DNA from 2 places in the Amycolatopsis sp. NPDC005232 genome. Region 1 is predicted to be linked to the other one. Evidence: riboswitches for the same ligand, from Rfam matches in the RefSeq annotation. Region 1 holds a riboswitch; the other holds the start of a gene.

Region 1 (7,731 bases):
GCCGGGTGCCGTGTGAACGCCGTGTAGAGGCCCTCGGCGAGCCGGCGGACGCGGATTTCCCAGCTCCACGACGGCACCGGCATCGGCACGGACTCGAAGACGCGCGCGGTGAGCCCGTCGAGCAGGTCACCTTTGTTCTTCACGTGGTTATAGAGCGACATCGCCTCGACGCCGAGGCGAGCCGCGAGCTTGCGCATCGACAGCGCGCCCATGCCGTCGGCGTCCACCAGGGCCAGCGCCTCGTCGAGGACCTTTTCCCGCGTCAGGGTTTCGCGCACCACGGCCGAATCGTAGCTTACGGCGTAAGTACTTACGGTGTACGCTTACGTTGTAAGTAACGATCTGGAGGGACACCATGGACGCCGAAACACTGCTCACCACCACCCGGTCCGTCCGCCGCAAACTGGACCTCGACCGGCCGGTCGACCCCGCGGTGATCGAAGACTGCGTGCGCATCGCCCAGCAGGCGCCGGCCGCCGGTGGTCTGCTGAAGGCGCAGCGCTGGGTCGCCGTGCTGGACCCGGAGCTGCGAGCCGAGGTCGCGGCGATCACCAGGAAGGCCGCGCACGAGGTGTGGCAGCACTACGCGCACCTGGCCGACACGAGCATGTTCGTCTCCGCCCGCCACCTCGTGGACAACCTCGACCGCGTGCCGGCGCTGGTGCTGCCGTGCATGCCGGGCCGGCCGCCGGTGTCGGCCGCCGAGCAGTCCTCGTTCTACGGCTCGATCTACCCCGCGATCTGGAGCTTCCAGCTCGCGCTGCGCACGCGCGGTCTCGCGAGCTCGCTGTGCAGCTACCACCTCGCCGGCCACGAGCCGGACGTCGCACGCCTGCTGGGGATCCCGGCCGACGTCACTCAGGTCGGCCTCATCGCCGTCGCGCACTCGACGCAGCGTGAGTTCTCCCCCGCCGCGCGACCACCGGTGGGCGAGATCCTGTCGTTCGACGCCTGGGCGGGGTCCGCGTCGCTAGGGTGAATGGCGTGAGCGACCCGCAGATCACGCTGACCGTCAGGCACACGCCGTCCGCGCTGGATTCCCGGCGCGGAGTCGTGCGGATGCACCCCGAGGTGCTCGACGCGCTGGGCCTGCGCGCCTGGGACGCCGTGCACCTCACCGGCGCCCGCCGCAGCGCCGCGCTCGCCGCGCCGGCCGAGGAGGGCACGCCGGGCGTGGTGCTGACCGACGACGTCACGATGTCGAACCTCGGCGTGTCCGAGGGGTCCGAGATCGTGGTGACGCCGGCCGACGTCGCGGCGGCCAAGACGGTCACGGTCTCCGGTTCGCGGCTGGCCAGCGTGTCCGTGCCGCCGCAGACGCTGCGGCTCGCGCTCACCGGCAAGGTGCTTACGCGGGGCGACGCCGTTTCGCTGCTCCCCCAGGACCTCGCGCCGGCGCCGGGTTCGGACGTCGCGGCCGTACGCGGGCAGCTGTCGCGCGCGATCGGCGCGACCTGGACCAACGAGCTGCTCACCGTCACCGCCACTGAGCCCGCGGGCGTGGTCGTGGTGGGACCGTCCACTGTGGTCAGCTGGCGCGACGGCGCCCGCACGGGCGAGACGCCGACCGACACCGTCCCCACGCGCAGCGCGACGGCCCTCGTCCGCAGCACGGCGGTGACGGCGGCTGAGGACTACCTCGACGCGGAGGTCGTCGAGGAGACGAAGCCGGAGGAGCTCGCGGAACCGATCCCACCCGTCGCCGACCTGGTCGGCGCGGAAGGGGCCGCGCGCAAGCTCGCCGAGTGGTTCGACCTGGCGTTCCGGCGGCCGGAGCTGCTCGAGCGGCTGGGCACGTCGGCGCACCTGGGCGTGCTGCTGTCCGGGCCGGAGGGTGTCGGCAAGGCGACGCTGGTGCGGTCCGTCGCGCAGGCCGAGAAGGTGCGCGTGGTGTCGCTGGTCGCGCCCAACATCGCCGTGCTGGAGCCGAACACGGCCCACGCCCGTCTGCGCGAGGCCGTGACCCGCGCTGCCGACGGCGACGGGCCCGGGGTGCTGCTGATCAACGACGTCGACGCTCTCCTGCCCGCCACGCAGCCGCCGCCGGTGGCCACCGTCGTCCTGGAAGAACTGCGCGCGGCCATGCGCCGCGAGGGCCTCGCCGTGGTGGCGACGACGCAGCGCGCCGAGTCCGTGGACCCGCGGCTGCGCACCGCCGACCTGCTCGACCGCGAGCTCGGTCTGCCGCTGCCCGACGCGAAAACCCGCGTGGAGCTGCTGCGGATCCTGCTGCGTGACGTGCCCGTGGAACCGGGCGCCGACCTTGGCGTGCTCGCCGAGAAGACGCCCGGGTTCGTCGCCGCGGACCTCATCGCCCTGCGCCGCGACGCCGCGCTGCGGGCCGCGCTTCGCCAGCGTGACGTCGCCGAGCCGCGAATCTCGCAGCACGACCTGCTCGACGCGCTCGCCACCGTCCGACCGATCTCGCTGTCCACTTCGGACAACCTGGCCACGGGCGGGCTGACGCTCGAAGACGTGGGCAACATGGTGGACGTCAAGCAGGCCCTCACCGAGACGGTGCTGTGGCCGCTGCGCTACCCGGATTCCTTCGCCCGCCTGGGCATCGACCCGCCGCGGGGCGTGCTGCTGTACGGCCCGCCAGGCGGCGGCAAGACTTTCCTCGTGCGCGCGCTGGCCGGCACGGGCGCGCTCAACGTGTTCGCGATCAAGGGCGCCGAACTGCTGGACAAGTGGGTCGGCGAGTCGGAGCGGGCCGTGCGCGACCTGTTCCGGCGGGCCGCCGACGCCGCGCCGTCGCTGATCTTCCTGGACGAGATCGACGCGCTGGCGCCGCGGCGCGGGCAGTCGTCCGACTCCGGCGTAGCCGACCGCGTGGTCGCCGCGCTGCTCACGGAGCTCGACGGCGTGGAGCCGATGCGCGAGGTCGTGGTGCTGGGCGCCACGAACCGGCCCGAGCTCGTGGACCCGGCGCTGCTGCGACCGGGCCGGCTGGAGCGGCGCATCTACGTGCCGCCGCCCGACGCCGATTCGCGCACCGCGATCCTGAAGGCGACGTCGAAGAACACGCCGCTGGCGTCCGATGTGGATCTGGCGGCCATCGCGTCCACCCTGGACGGTTACTCCGCGGCCGACTGCGCCGCGCTCATCCGCGAGGCCGCCCTGACGGCGATGCGCGAGTCGCTCGAGGCGCACGTGGTCACCGCCGCGCACCTGACGAAGGCGCGCCAGGTTGTGCGGCCGTCGCTGGACCCGGCGCAGCTGGCGACGCTGGAGGCCTACGCGCAGGCGCAGCAGGAGCGCTGACGGAAACGGGCCCCACCTTCGCGGTGGGGCCCGTTGTTTTCGCTGGTCAGCTGCCCTTTGGACTCTGGTAGTCCTTCGTGATGATCACTATCACGCCCGGGCTCGAGTTCTGGATGCCGTCGAACCGCGGCTGGGCCTGGAACCCGAACTCGGCGGCCAGCTGCTTCGCCGCGGCCTCCTCGTCGGTGCCCGGCCGGAAGTAGGCCGTGGTGTGCGGGATCACTCCCTGCGGGTAGTTGCCGACCTCCGGCACGTTCCAGCCCGACGCGCGGAAGTCGTCGGCAGCCTGCTCGGCGAGGTGCGAGATCGTGGAGTTGTTGTAGACCCGCACGGTCACCCACTTGTTGGACGCCTGCTGGTCGTTGCCCGGCTGTCCCGGCTGGCCACCGGGCTGGCCAGGTTGGCCGGGCTGACCCGGCTGTCCGCTGGGCTGACCAGGCTGGCTCGGCTGCCCCGACTGGCCTGCCGGCGGCGGCGAAGGTGCCGACGAAGCCGGTGAAGACGGGGCCGAAGACGAAGGCCGCGCCGCCGAGGACGACGAGCCCGGCGCCGACTGCGACGACGAAGGCGACCCGCTCGAGCTGGTGGGCCCGGCGTTGTTGTCGCTCGATCCATTACCCGACAGCGCGGTGACGCCGCCGACGATCGCGGCGATCACGGCGACGCCGATGAGCGCGACGCCCGCGGCCCGCATGGGCCGGGACAGTCCCGAGAAGATGCTCATGACAGTTCGATCCCCAGCCGCCTGGCGCCGCGCTTGCGCTGCCGGGCGGCGCGCGTCTTGCGCAGCCGCTTCACCAGCATCGGGTCGGCCGCCATGGCCTCAGGCTTTTCCAGCAGTGTGTTCAGCAGCTGGTAGTAACGGGTCGAGGACAGCGAGAACCGTTCCCGGATGGCGTTCTCCTTGGCACCGGCGTGCCGCCACCACTGACGTTCGAACGCGAGGATCTCCACCTCACGCTCGGTCAGGCCGCCCACGATCTCCGGCGGCGACGGCTGCTCTCCAGCCATCGACTCCGCGGCGTCCATGCGGTCCTCGCAATCGGTTTCGGCTGTCCTTCCGCGGGCGCCATTCAACCACGGAACCCAGGCTCGACATGGGCATCCGGCACGGCGCGTCACGGTCCGATCCAGGTGTATCAGACGGGTCCGACTAAACTCGCTGCTCGTGACCGTCCACCCCATCCGCATCGCCGGCGATCCCGTGCTGCACCAGCCGACCCGTGAGGTCACGGAGTTCGACGAGCAGCTGCGCACGCTGACCGAAGACATGTTCGAGACGATGTACGCCGCCGAAGGCGTCGGCCTCGCGGCCAACCAGATCGGCCTCGACCTGCGCCTGTTCGTCTACGACTGCCCCGACGACGAGGGCGTCGAACACCGCGGCCTGGTGGTGAACCCCAAGCTGGAGACGTCCGAGGTCCCCGAGACCATGCCGGACCCGGACGACGACTGGGAGGGCTGCCTCTCGGTCCCCGGCGAGTCCTACCCCACCGGCCGCGCGTCGTGGGCGCGCGTGACCGGTTTCGACGTGACGGGTGAGCCGATCACCGTCGAGGGCACCGGCTACTTCGCCCGCTGCCTGCAGCACGAGACGGACCACCTCGACGGGTACCTGTACCTCGATCGCCTGGTGGGCCGCCACGCGCGGGCGGCGAAGAAGATGCTGAAGAAGAACAAATGGGGCGTGCCGGGGTTGAGCTGGCTGCCGCCGAAGGACGAGCCGGCCGAAGCCTGAGTTTCTTTGTCGACGAGTCTCCCGGTCCCGGGTTGGGGCCGGGAGACTTGTCGTTTCAGCGGGGTAGGCGGCCGGGGAAATGCTCGCGCACGACGGCGGGGCTCATCCCAGACCTGCTCCGGCATGGTGTCTGACGAAGGCACCGAACGATGACGATTCTCTTTTTGCCGGAGGCTTTCCTGCGCAGCCTTGATCGGTGTTGCGCCGGCGGGTTTTTTGTTGCGGGGGGCGGGTTTTCTGTTGTTGTCCACAACTCGGCTTCGCTGTGGACAACTCGGCTTCGGAGATTATTTTGTCGGTGGGGAGCGGTAGACTGGCCAAGGGCCGTTCCCCCGAGGATGGGTGGGGGCTTTCCCAAGGTAAGTTACTGGGGGCACAAGCGGCTCGGCCGCGATTTCCGGCGGTTGTGAGCCGGCGAGACGGTGAGCACGATCGGGAGCCTGGGCTCGTCAATGAAGACGAAGCCGTGCGCACGGTGGACAGGTAATCGCGCCGGCCGCGGGAGCAGTCGGCGGAAATCGCGCGGAATCCACGGAGCGCGGTGGCCTGGGGCCTCTTGACTGCTTCGGAACCCGGAAGAACCCGGACCGCGCTCATCGCCAACACCGCCCACCAGCCCGGCGAGCAGAACCTTCCTCACGAGATGCCCCCGAAGTCGGCGCAGGTGACGGCCACGTGAACCCCTGTCGGCCGGATGCTCCGATCCGGTGAAGAACACACCGGACGCGGGGCCGCCTTGTGCTCGCATGATCCGCCGTGGCATGGTCGAGGGACAACCTCATAACCAACGCGGGAGCTCGCGCCTTGGCGGGCTGAGAGGGCGGCTGGTGTCTGTCTGTGGACACCCGGTGCCGCCGACCGCATGAACCTGACCGGGTAATGCCGGCGTAGGGAGTGAACGTCGTTGACGACGCTGGAGAACGAGCCTGCCATCACGCCTTCCGTGACCACGGGACCGATCACCGGTTCGCACAAGGTCTACCACCGCACCGAGTCGGGCCTGCGGGTTCCGGCGCGGCGCATCGACCTGTCGAACGGTGAGCACTTCGACGTGTACGACACGTCCGGGCCGTACACCGACCCGGACGCGAAGATCGACGTCCACAATGGACTCCACCCGCTGCGCACGGGCTGGGCCGACGGCCGCGCGCACAACACCCAGCTCGGCTGGGCGAAAGCGGGCGTGATCACGCGCGAGATGGAGTTCATCGCCGCGCGCGAGCGGTGCTCACCCGAGTTCGTGCGCGACGAGATCGCGCGCGGGCGCGCGGTGATCCCCGCCAACCGCAAGCACCCGGAGAGCGAGCCGATGATCATCGGCAAGAAGTTCCTGGTGAAGATCAACGCGAACATGGGCAACTCGGCCGTCTGGTCCTCAGTGGAGGAAGAGGTCGACAAGATGGTGTGGGCCACCCGCTGGGGTGCCGACACGATCATGGACCTGTCCACCGGCAAGCGCATCCACGAGACGCGCGAGTGGATCGTCCGCAACTCCCCCGTTCCCGTGGGCACCGTGCCGATCTACCAGGCGCTGGAGAAGGTCAACGGGGAGCCGGAGAAGCTGTCGTGGGAGGTCTACCGCGACACGATCATCGAGCAGTGCGAGCAGGGTGTGGACTACGTCACCGTCCACGCTGGAGTGCTGCTGCGCTACATCCCCCTCACCGCCCGGCGAGTGACCGGCATCGTGAGCCGCGGCGGCTCGATCATGGCCGCGTGGTGCCTCGCGCACCACCAGGAATCCTTCCTGTACACGAACTTCGAGGAACTCTGCGAGATCCTGCGCAAGTACGACGTCACGTTCTCCCTCGGCGACGGCCTGCGCCCCGGCTCGATCGCCGACGCCAACGACCGCGCGCAGTTCGCCGAACTCGAGACCCTCGGTGAGCTCACGCACATCGCGCGCGAGCACGACGTGCAGGTGATGATCGAGGGCCCCGGCCACGTGCCGATGCACAAGATCAAGGAGAACGTGGAGCTGGAGGAGCAGCTCACCGGCGAGGCGCCGTTCTACACCCTCGGTCCACTCGCGACGGACATCGCGCCGGCGTACGACCACATCACCTCGGCCATCGGCGCGGCGCAGATCGGCTGGTACGGCACGGCGATGCTGTGCTACGTCACGCCGAAGGAGCACCTCGGCCTGCCCAACCGCGACGACGTGAAGACCGGCGTGATCACCTACAAGATCGCCGCCCACTCCGCCGACCTCGCCAAGGGCCACCCCCACGCGCACGAGTGGGACGACGAACTGTCCAAGGCCCGCTTCGAGTTCCGCTGGAACGACCAGTTCAACCTGGCACTCGACCCCGACACCGCGCGCTCGTACCACGACGAGACGCTGCCCGCGGAGCCGGCGAAGACCGCGCACTTCTGCTCGATGTGCGGCCCGAAGTTCTGCTCGATGCGGATCACCCACGACGTACGCAAGTACGCCGAGGAGCACGGTCTGTCCACTGTGGAGGCCATTGAGGCCGGCATGGCGGAGAAGTCGGCCGAGTTCGGCGAGCAGGGCAACAAGGTCTACCTCCCGGTCGTCGGGCAGTAGCTCCACCCGCAATTACCAATCCGGCCAAAAGCAGGCCGACCCCGCAACGGCACGTAACCGTTGCAGCGGAGCCATTCGGCCGTGACTGTGGTCGGATTGGTAATGATCGGCACAGTGAGGCAGTAGTCATGACTGAAACACCCCGCACCGCCCTCACCATCGCCGGATCCGACTCCGGCGG
Region 2 (7,731 bases), on a different contig from region 1:
CGAGCCGCTCATCTGGCCGGGCTGCTGGGGCTACGCCTACCGCGACGTGCGCGGCGCCACCGACCTGTCGAACCACGCCAGCGGCACCGCGCTCGACCTGAACGCGCCCAAGCACCCGCTCGGCACGAGCCCGTCGGCGAACTACACCTCGGCGCAGATCGCCACCATCCACGCGATCGTCGCGCAGACCAGCGGCTGTGTGCGGTGGGGCGGCGACTACGTCGGCCGCAAGGACCCGATGCACTTCGAGATCGTCGCCAGCGAGGCCGCGTGCGCCGCGGTGCTGGCTCGGCTGGCGGCGGCGCCGCCGGCTGGTGGAGGAACCGCGGGCGGCGGCACCGTCCACGACCAGGAGGACGAAGACGTGAGCAGCGACGTGATCATCGGCACCGGCACCGGCACCGGTCCGGACCAGCCGTGGCAGGACCTCGTGGTCCCGGTCAACGGCCACCAGTACCTGCGGATCGCCAGCACGTACCAGCAGGACGTGATCGTCCAGGGCATCTCGATGGTCGACGACACCCCGGGCGGGAAGGGCACCCACGGCGTCAGCGTCCAGCTCGGCGGCGAGGTCGACGCCGACCGGCCTGGCCCCTGGAACCTCGTCGGCGCCGACAAGGCGTTCGCGAACTACTCGCACATCGTCGCCCGGGTAAAGGCCCCGGCCGGCGCGAAGGTGAAGGCGTGGACCAATGACCGCCCCTGAGCCGCGGACCGCTCCGGTGCCCTGGTGGGCGCGTTACGCGAAAGGCCTGCTCGCGCTCGCCGGGAGCGTGCCGCCGGTGACCGTGTTCGCGTGGCTCGACTCGGTCGGCGTCCACGCCGTGCCGCCGTGGCTCCAGGCGCTGATCACGGGTGTGTGCGCGGTCGCCGCCGTGGTGGCCGGTCCGAAGAACGTCCCGAAGGTCTGAACGATCTCATCGCAGAGGGGCCTGCTCAAGCGCGCGGGCGAGGCGCGCTGGCACTTCCTCGCGGTGCCAGTGCTCAGCGGCGCGCTGCTCGCAGATGGTCATCGGCACGTCGTCGCCGTCGACCTCGATGATCTTGCCGTCATCGTCGTAGACCTCGCCCGCGTAGTTCCAGTGCCAGCCCATCGTCACCGCCCGATGTCGGCCGGGAGCGCGTGGGGCGCGCACGCCGGGCAGTCCTCGCCGTGCGCCGCCGCGGCCGGGGTGTGCCAGAGCCCGCACATCGACTTCACGATCGTCCCGTTGGCGGTCGTGAGCTTCGAGTAGATGACGTGGCGCTTGCCGTCGTCCGTAGGCATCCACACGAACTTCACGAGGGTCCGCGGGCCCACGGTTATCGCCTTGCCCGGAAGCACGGGCGGCAGTCACGCGCGCGGTCGCGGTTCTCTCCGAGTTCCTCGGAGAGCTCGGAGCGGAAGGCCCATCGGCCGGGGATCACGAACGCGGCAAGTGTGCAGTCCGGATAGAAGGTGTCGCGCTCGCCGTCCTCGAGCTGAGCGCGCAGGTACCGGTGGTTGCGGGTGTCGCCTGCCCAGAAGTGCACGGCGTACAACGCGGCGTCGACCTGGACGGCCGTCAGCTCTCCCGTGATGCGCGTGGTCATGCACCGAGCATCGCGCCAGCACTACGCAGGGTGAAGAGGCTGGCCGATGCGTCACTATGCGCATAGACCAGTCAGCGCGCGGCCTTCGCCTGTTCAAGGCCGGCGCGGTACTCGTTCGTCCACTCGGCACCCTGCTGGTCATCGGGCAGGTTCCCGAGCCCGGTCTCCAGGTGGTCGACGGCGACCGCGTAATCGCCGAGCGCGAGGTGGGCGAGCCCGCTGTTCAGGCGGTGGAACGTCGGCGTGAGCCAGTACGCCGTTTCCGGCGGGTCGCCGGCGGCGTCAACCATGTCGTCCGCGTCGTCGAGCAGTCGCAGCGCGGTGTCCCGCTCGCCGAGCCGCGCGTACCCCTGCGCGGCCTGGATGGCGTCGCCAATCCGCTGGCTCGGGTGCGCGCCTGGCGTGCCGTACGCGGCGAGGAACCACCGCACCATCGCGCGCGGCCGGCCCTGCTGGCGGGCGAGGTAGCCCTTGAAGTTCGCGGCCTGCGCGGCCAGCGTGCCGTCGTCGGCTTCATCGGCAAGGTCCTCGGCTTCGGTGAGCAGCCGCACGGCCTCGCTGTCTTGGCGCGCTTCCGCGCGCAGCCAGCCGGCGAACTGGACGTGCTCGGACGCGACCGCGGCCAGCTCTCGCCGGATCGGGCCGCCGGTGGCGCGGAGAAGACCGGTCACCATGTCGGCCTGCGCGAGGGTGGCGGGGATCATCGGTTCGGGCCCGATCACGTCGTCGAGCCGCCGCTGTGCGGCGAGGCTGTCCGCGAGCGCCCGCACTGCCTCGGCGTCGATGCGCTCGGGGTGCTTCACGCTGTAGGCGATGGCGTCGCGCTGGTCGCTGTTCAGCGGACCGGTGTCCAGCGGTGACCACAGCTCGAGGAGCTCGCCGCCGGCGTCCAGGACCTCATCGAGCCGCGCGACGGTCTGCTCGTCGATCTCCTGCAGCCCGGATTCGTACCGGGACAGGCTGGACTGCGACACGTGCACGCGCTGCGCAAGCGCGGTCTGCGACAAGCGTGCCGCCTTGCGCAGGCGGATCAACGCGTCACCAAAGGTTTCGGCCACCCCAGAACCTCATTCGCGGAGTCGACCTCTTCGCGTGGCCCCGGGAGCTACCCGGGGCCGTTCCCTCCGCGAAGAGGTGCAGAACCAGCCTACCGGGATACGAGCTGCGTGTCGGCGCGGTCGTGTGCGCACTGCGTCATCAGGTCCAGCTGCAGCGTGAACCGGTCGACCGGTTGGCCGGGCGAGTACCGCGCGATCGCCGCGGTGTGCTCTTCGACGGCGGCCTCGAGCGCGGCCACGCCACCCGGCGCCGGGTACGAGCACCACGCCGGCCGCGACACCGTTGGGCTCGTCGAAGGAACTGGCTCGCCGGTGCATCCGGACACCAGGGCGAGCAGAGCAACGGCGACGAAGGCGAGGGCGGTCGCCGGCCTTTTTCGCGCAGCCACGAAAACGCCGTGCGCCACCACGGTCCGCCGGACCAGTCCGCAACGAGTCCGCAAAAGCTTCGTTTTCGGCCAACTACGGCCGTCACTAGCAAACGCTGAGATCCGCAGATCAGAGCCGGTTTCCGGGTGATTCCCCACGTCGACGCCGGGTGCGTCAACGTTCAGGTTCAACGTCTGAGCCTGCTCTCCGTAAATCCGGTCCTTGTTCCGGCACGAAAACTCTAAACTGACCCGGTGATCCGCGAACTGGAGACCGCCCTCGCCGAGCACCGCGCGGCGCCGTTCCCAGCTCCCGAGGTCGTGCGGGGCCGGGACGACGGCTCGGTGTGCGCCGTGATGATCGACGCCGACATCTACGCGCTGTCGGAGCGGGTGTCTCGCGGAGAATTGCTGGCGGATGGCCGGTGGAACTGGCTCGCGGAATGCGAGGCGAGACTGCAGGACTCGCTCGCCGAGTTCCCCGAAGCCGGGCGGCCGTACTACGCGCAGCTCCTGCGGATCGCCGAACTGGCGTTCCAGCGCATGGAGGAGCTGGTACAGACCAACGCCAGTTGACCGGAGGTCAGCATTCGTTCTTCGGAAGCTGGCCCTGTTCGCACAGCCACTCGCGCTGGGTTTCGCCGGAGGTTTTGCCGCGGCCGGGGCCGCCGGGGTCGAGGTAGCCCTGGTATTCCTTGCAGCTCGGGTTGAACTTGCGGGCATTGACGGCTCGTTGGCCGCAGCCGGGGCGGGTGTCGCGGATCTTGGGTTTGGGCGATGTCCGGGTGGTCCGTGGCGTCGAGGTCGACTGGGGTGGTGCGGAGGCCCGCGTCGGTGAAGGTGGCGGCGAGGTCGCCGAAAGCGGAGCCGCGGGAGGCGACACCAGCGCCCGCTGCGGGGCGGTGGGAGGCGACGCCGAGGTCGACACCGGCGCCGGCTGTGGGGCGGCGGGCGCCGCGCACGACGCGGCAGCCAGGAGCACCACGGCTGCCGCGCACGCGACGGACGAACGGTTCATGCCGAGTCGTCGGCACCGAACCGTCCGGTGTTCCCAAAAGTGAAAAAGAAGGGGCTCAGCCGAGCAGGCCGAGCACCACCAAAGCGGCCAGCGTGAACGCCGTCGCGAACATCGTGATCCAGGCGCGCTGGGTGGCCGAGAGGGTGGTGGGCGAGTTGTTCATCGCGTGTCCTAGCGGGGGGCGGGGCGGGCGGATTCCGCTGGGATAGCGCGCTGATCAAGGGTGGTGTTACGGCCTGTGGTCGAGATCACGGTGGGCGCGGAAAGTGCGCCACAGGACCGCGCCGGCGGAGGCGACCATCAGGGTGAACGCGATGGTGCCGACGACGATTGCCTGGGTCATGGAAAGGGGTCCCTCCTCGTGGAACGTACGAAGGGGGGACGTGTCAGACCGCGGAAGGTGTCGTGACAGTCGGGCGCGTCACACGGTGAGCGCGGCGTCGATCTGGCCGGCGAGCGCGAAGTCCTTCGAGGTGAGGCCGCCTTCGGAATGGGTGGAGAGGCGGAAGGTCACCGTGCGCCAGCGGATGTCGATGTCCGGGTGGTGGTCGGCGGCCTCGGCGAGTTCGGCGACGCGGACGACGTAGGCCACGGCGTTCGGGAAGGAAGACAGGGTCACCGAACGGGTGATCGTGGCGCCGTCGCGCTGCCAGTCGGGGACGGTGGTCAGGGCGGATGAAATCTCGGAGTCGCTCAGTAGTTGCGCCATGTGTCCAATGGTGAACCCGTTTGGGCTACGCTGCACGGTTGCCACGGGAGTCCGGTACGCCGGGCTGAGAGGCGGGTGCCCGAGACCCGCGACCGTTCGCACCTGAATCCGGATCATGCCGGCGCAGGGAGGCCTGCTCTCCTTGCTCACGGCGAAGTGCAGGAGGGCAGATGATTCCGCGGACCGCACGCACGGTGCTGGGCCTGGCCACGGTCACGGTGCTGGCGAGCGCGTGCTCGCTGTCCGGCGGCAGCTCGGGCGGCGACGCCCAGCAGACCCCGACGGTCACACTCGTCACCCACGACTCGTTCGTCGCGCCGCAGGACGTGCTCGACGCGTTCCAGCGCCAGTCCGGGATCAAGCTCAAGATCCTCAAGTCGGGCGACGCGGGGGAGCTCACCAACAAGCTGGTGCTCACCAAGGCCAACCCGATCGGCGACGTCGCGTTCGGCGTGGACAACACGTTCGCCTCGCGAGCGCTGAACGAAGGCGTCTTCCAGGCGTACACGAGCCCCGAGGCCGACCGCGGGCCGCAGCGGTACTCGGTGGACCCACAGCACCGCCTGAGTGCCGTCGATGTCGGCGATGTCTGCGTCAACATCGACCCCGCGTACTTCGCGAGCAAGCACCTGCCGGAACCCAAGACGTACGACGACCTCGCCGACCCGAAGTACAAGGACCTCACCGTCGCCGAGAGCCCCGCCACGGCGTCGCCCGGGCTGGCGTTCCTGCTGGGCACCGTGGCGAAGTACGGCGAGCAGGGCTGGCACGACTACTGGGCCAAGCTCAAGGCCAACGGCGTCAAGGTCGACAGCGGCTGGGAAGAGGCCTACACGAAGGACTTCTCCGGCTCCTCGGGCAAGGGCCCGCGCCCGATCGTGGTCTCGTACGCGTCCTCGCCGGCCGCCGAGATCGGCGACGACGGCAAGCCGCGCACCAAGGCGCTGCTCGACACGTGCTTCCGTCAGATCGAGTACGCCGGCGTCCTCGCGAACACCAAGCAGGTCCCGCAGGCCCAGAAGGTGGTCGACTTCCTGCTCTCGCAGCAGTTCCAGTCGACGGTCGCGGCCAACATGTACGTCTACCCGGCCCGTGAGGGCGTCGACCTGCCCGCCGGCTGGGCCGCGGCCGCGCCGCTGCCGCAGGACCCCGCGACTCTGCCCGCCGACCAGATCCAGGCCGGCCGTGAGAAGTGGATCGGTGAATGGCGCTCGCTCATGGGCGCGTAACGCAGGCGCAGACCGCGCGCACGGCGGGCCTGGCGCTGCTCGGCCTGCTGCCCGTCGCGTTCCTGGTCGTGTTCTTCGCTTGGCCGGTCGTCGCGATCCTCGGCCGTGGCTTCTCGGCGGGTGGTGTGGACACGGTCCTGGCCGACGCGCAGACGTGGCAGCTCGCCGCGTTCACGCTGGTCAGCGCCGCCGCTTCGACGGTCGTCGCCGTGGTCGCGGGGCTGCCGGTGGCATACGTGCTCGCGCGCGTGAAGCTGCCCGGCGTCGGGCTGGCGCGCACGCTGGTGCTGGTGCCGTTCGTGCTGCCGACGGTGGTCGTCGGGCTCGCGTTCCGCGCGTTGTGGCCCGACGGCGGCGTGTTGCCGCTGGTCCTGGCGAACGCGTTTTTCAACGTCGCCGTGGTCGCCCGGACCGTGGCCGGGCTGTGGAGCCACCTCGACCCGCGGGCGACGGAGGCCGCCCGCGCGTTGGGTGCCTCGCCGTGGCGGGCCTTCCGCACGGTGACGTTGCCCGCGCTCGGCCCGGCCGTCGCGTCGGCCGCGGCGGTCGTGTTCCTGTTCTGCGCCACGAGTTTCGGCGTGGTGCTCATCCTCGGCGGCGGCCGCTACCGCACGCTCGAGACCGAGATCTACCTGCGCACGGTCGACCTGCTGGACCTCTCCGGAGCGGCCGCGCTGTCGCTCATCCAGTTCGCCGCCGTCCTCGCCGCGCTCGCACTCGGCGCGATCGCCCGAAAGCGCCGCGAGAACTCCGTGAAGCTCAAGCAGTCCACTCCTCGCCGGCCGAGAAAAGGCGAATGGTGGACGGTCGGTGCCGCCACGGTCGTGATCGCGCTGCTGATGACGCCGATCGTCGCGCTGCTGGTGGAGTCGGTGTCCACACCGGACGGGTGGAGCCTCGCCGGGTTCCACGCGCTCGCCGGCACCGGCACGGACGACGCGCTGCAGGTCAGCGGCTGGGTCGCCGCCAAGAACTCGCTCGCCGCGGCCACCGACGCGACGCTGTTCGCGATGACCGTCGGCGTGCTGGCCAGCGTGGTGCTCGTCGCCCTGCGCCGCGCACCTGGCCGCCTCGCCCGCGGCATGGGCGAGACGATGGACGCCGCCCTCATGCTGCCGCTCGGCGTCTCCGCCGTGACGGTCGGCTTCGGTTACCTCGTGACGCTCGACGCGCTGCCCGGCGACCTGCGCACGTCACCGCTGCTCGTGCCGCTCGCGCAGGCGCTGGTGATCATCCCGTTGGTCGTGCGGATGATCCTGCCGGTGCTGCGCGCCGTCGACTCGCGGCTGCGCCAGGCCGCGTCGACGCTCGGGGCGAGCCCGGCGCGCGTGTGGCGCGAGATCGACCTGCCGCTCACCGCGCGTTCGCTCGTCGCGGCCGCCGGGTTCGGCTACGTGGTGGCGCTCGGCGAGTTCGGCGCCACGAGCTTCCTCGCCCGGCCCGACGCGCCGACGTTGCCCGTGGCCGTCGCGACGCTCATCTCGCGCCCAGGCGAGCTCAACAACCAGATGGCGTATGCCGCGTGCGCGCTGCTCATGATCGTGACGGTGGCGGCCGTCGCGCTGATCGACCGGTTCGGCTCGGTTCGCGGGCACGGCACGGTGGGGGAGTTCTAGATGGCGCTCACAGTGCGGGACCTCACGGTCCACTACGGCTCGTTCGCCGCGGTGCGCGACGCGCGCCTCGACATCACCGACGGCGAAGTGCTGGCCCTGCTCGGCCCGTCCGGCTCCGGCAAGTCGACGCTGCTGCGCGCCATCACCGGCCTCGAGCCCAT

What was found. A riboswitch is a leader RNA that binds a small molecule or an ion and turns the genes downstream of it on or off. The one in region 1 is predicted to bind thiamine pyrophosphate.
Region 2: linked by a shared signal. The riboswitch ahead of ABZU76_RS03060 (thiamine ABC transporter substrate-binding protein) and the one ahead of thiC (phosphomethylpyrimidine synthase ThiC) in region 1 are both predicted to bind thiamine pyrophosphate.

The regions. Positions count from the first base shown of each region.
Region 1 is NZ_JBEXHL010000017.1:109,154-116,884, reverse strand. Features, by position in the region: gene ABZU76_RS29825 (TetR/AcrR family transcriptional regulator C-terminal domain-containing protein) at 1-281, opposite strand, end outside; gene ABZU76_RS29820 (nitroreductase family protein) at 356-979, shown strand; gene ABZU76_RS29815 (AAA family ATPase) at 985-3,264, shown strand; gene ABZU76_RS29810 (LytR C-terminal domain-containing protein) at 3,311-3,988, opposite strand; gene ABZU76_RS29805 (DUF3263 domain-containing protein) at 3,985-4,293, opposite strand; gene ABZU76_RS29800 (peptide deformylase) at 4,433-5,002, shown strand; TPP riboswitch at 5,782-5,913, shown strand; gene thiC (phosphomethylpyrimidine synthase ThiC) at 5,907-7,550, shown strand; gene thiD (bifunctional hydroxymethylpyrimidine kinase/phosphomethylpyrimidine kinase) at 7,679-7,731, shown strand, end outside.
Region 2 is NZ_JBEXHL010000001.1:615,439-623,169, forward strand. Features, by position in the region: gene ABZU76_RS03010 (M15 family metallopeptidase) at 1-706, shown strand, start outside; gene ABZU76_RS03015 (hypothetical protein) at 693-911, shown strand; gene ABZU76_RS03020 (hypothetical protein) at 918-1,100, opposite strand; gene ABZU76_RS03025 (hypothetical protein) at 1,097-1,300, opposite strand; gene ABZU76_RS03030 (hypothetical protein) at 1,303-1,572, opposite strand; gene ABZU76_RS03035 (helix-turn-helix transcriptional regulator) at 1,644-2,630, opposite strand; gene ABZU76_RS03040 (hypothetical protein) at 2,720-2,911, opposite strand; gene ABZU76_RS03045 (hypothetical protein) at 3,254-3,574, shown strand; gene ABZU76_RS03050 (hypothetical protein) at 3,582-4,016, opposite strand; gene ABZU76_RS03055 (4a-hydroxytetrahydrobiopterin dehydratase) at 4,438-4,725, opposite strand; TPP riboswitch at 4,759-4,872, shown strand; gene ABZU76_RS03060 (thiamine ABC transporter substrate-binding protein) at 4,896-5,954, shown strand; gene ABZU76_RS03065 (iron ABC transporter permease) at 5,930-7,570, shown strand; gene ABZU76_RS03070 (ABC transporter ATP-binding protein) at 7,571-7,731, shown strand, end outside.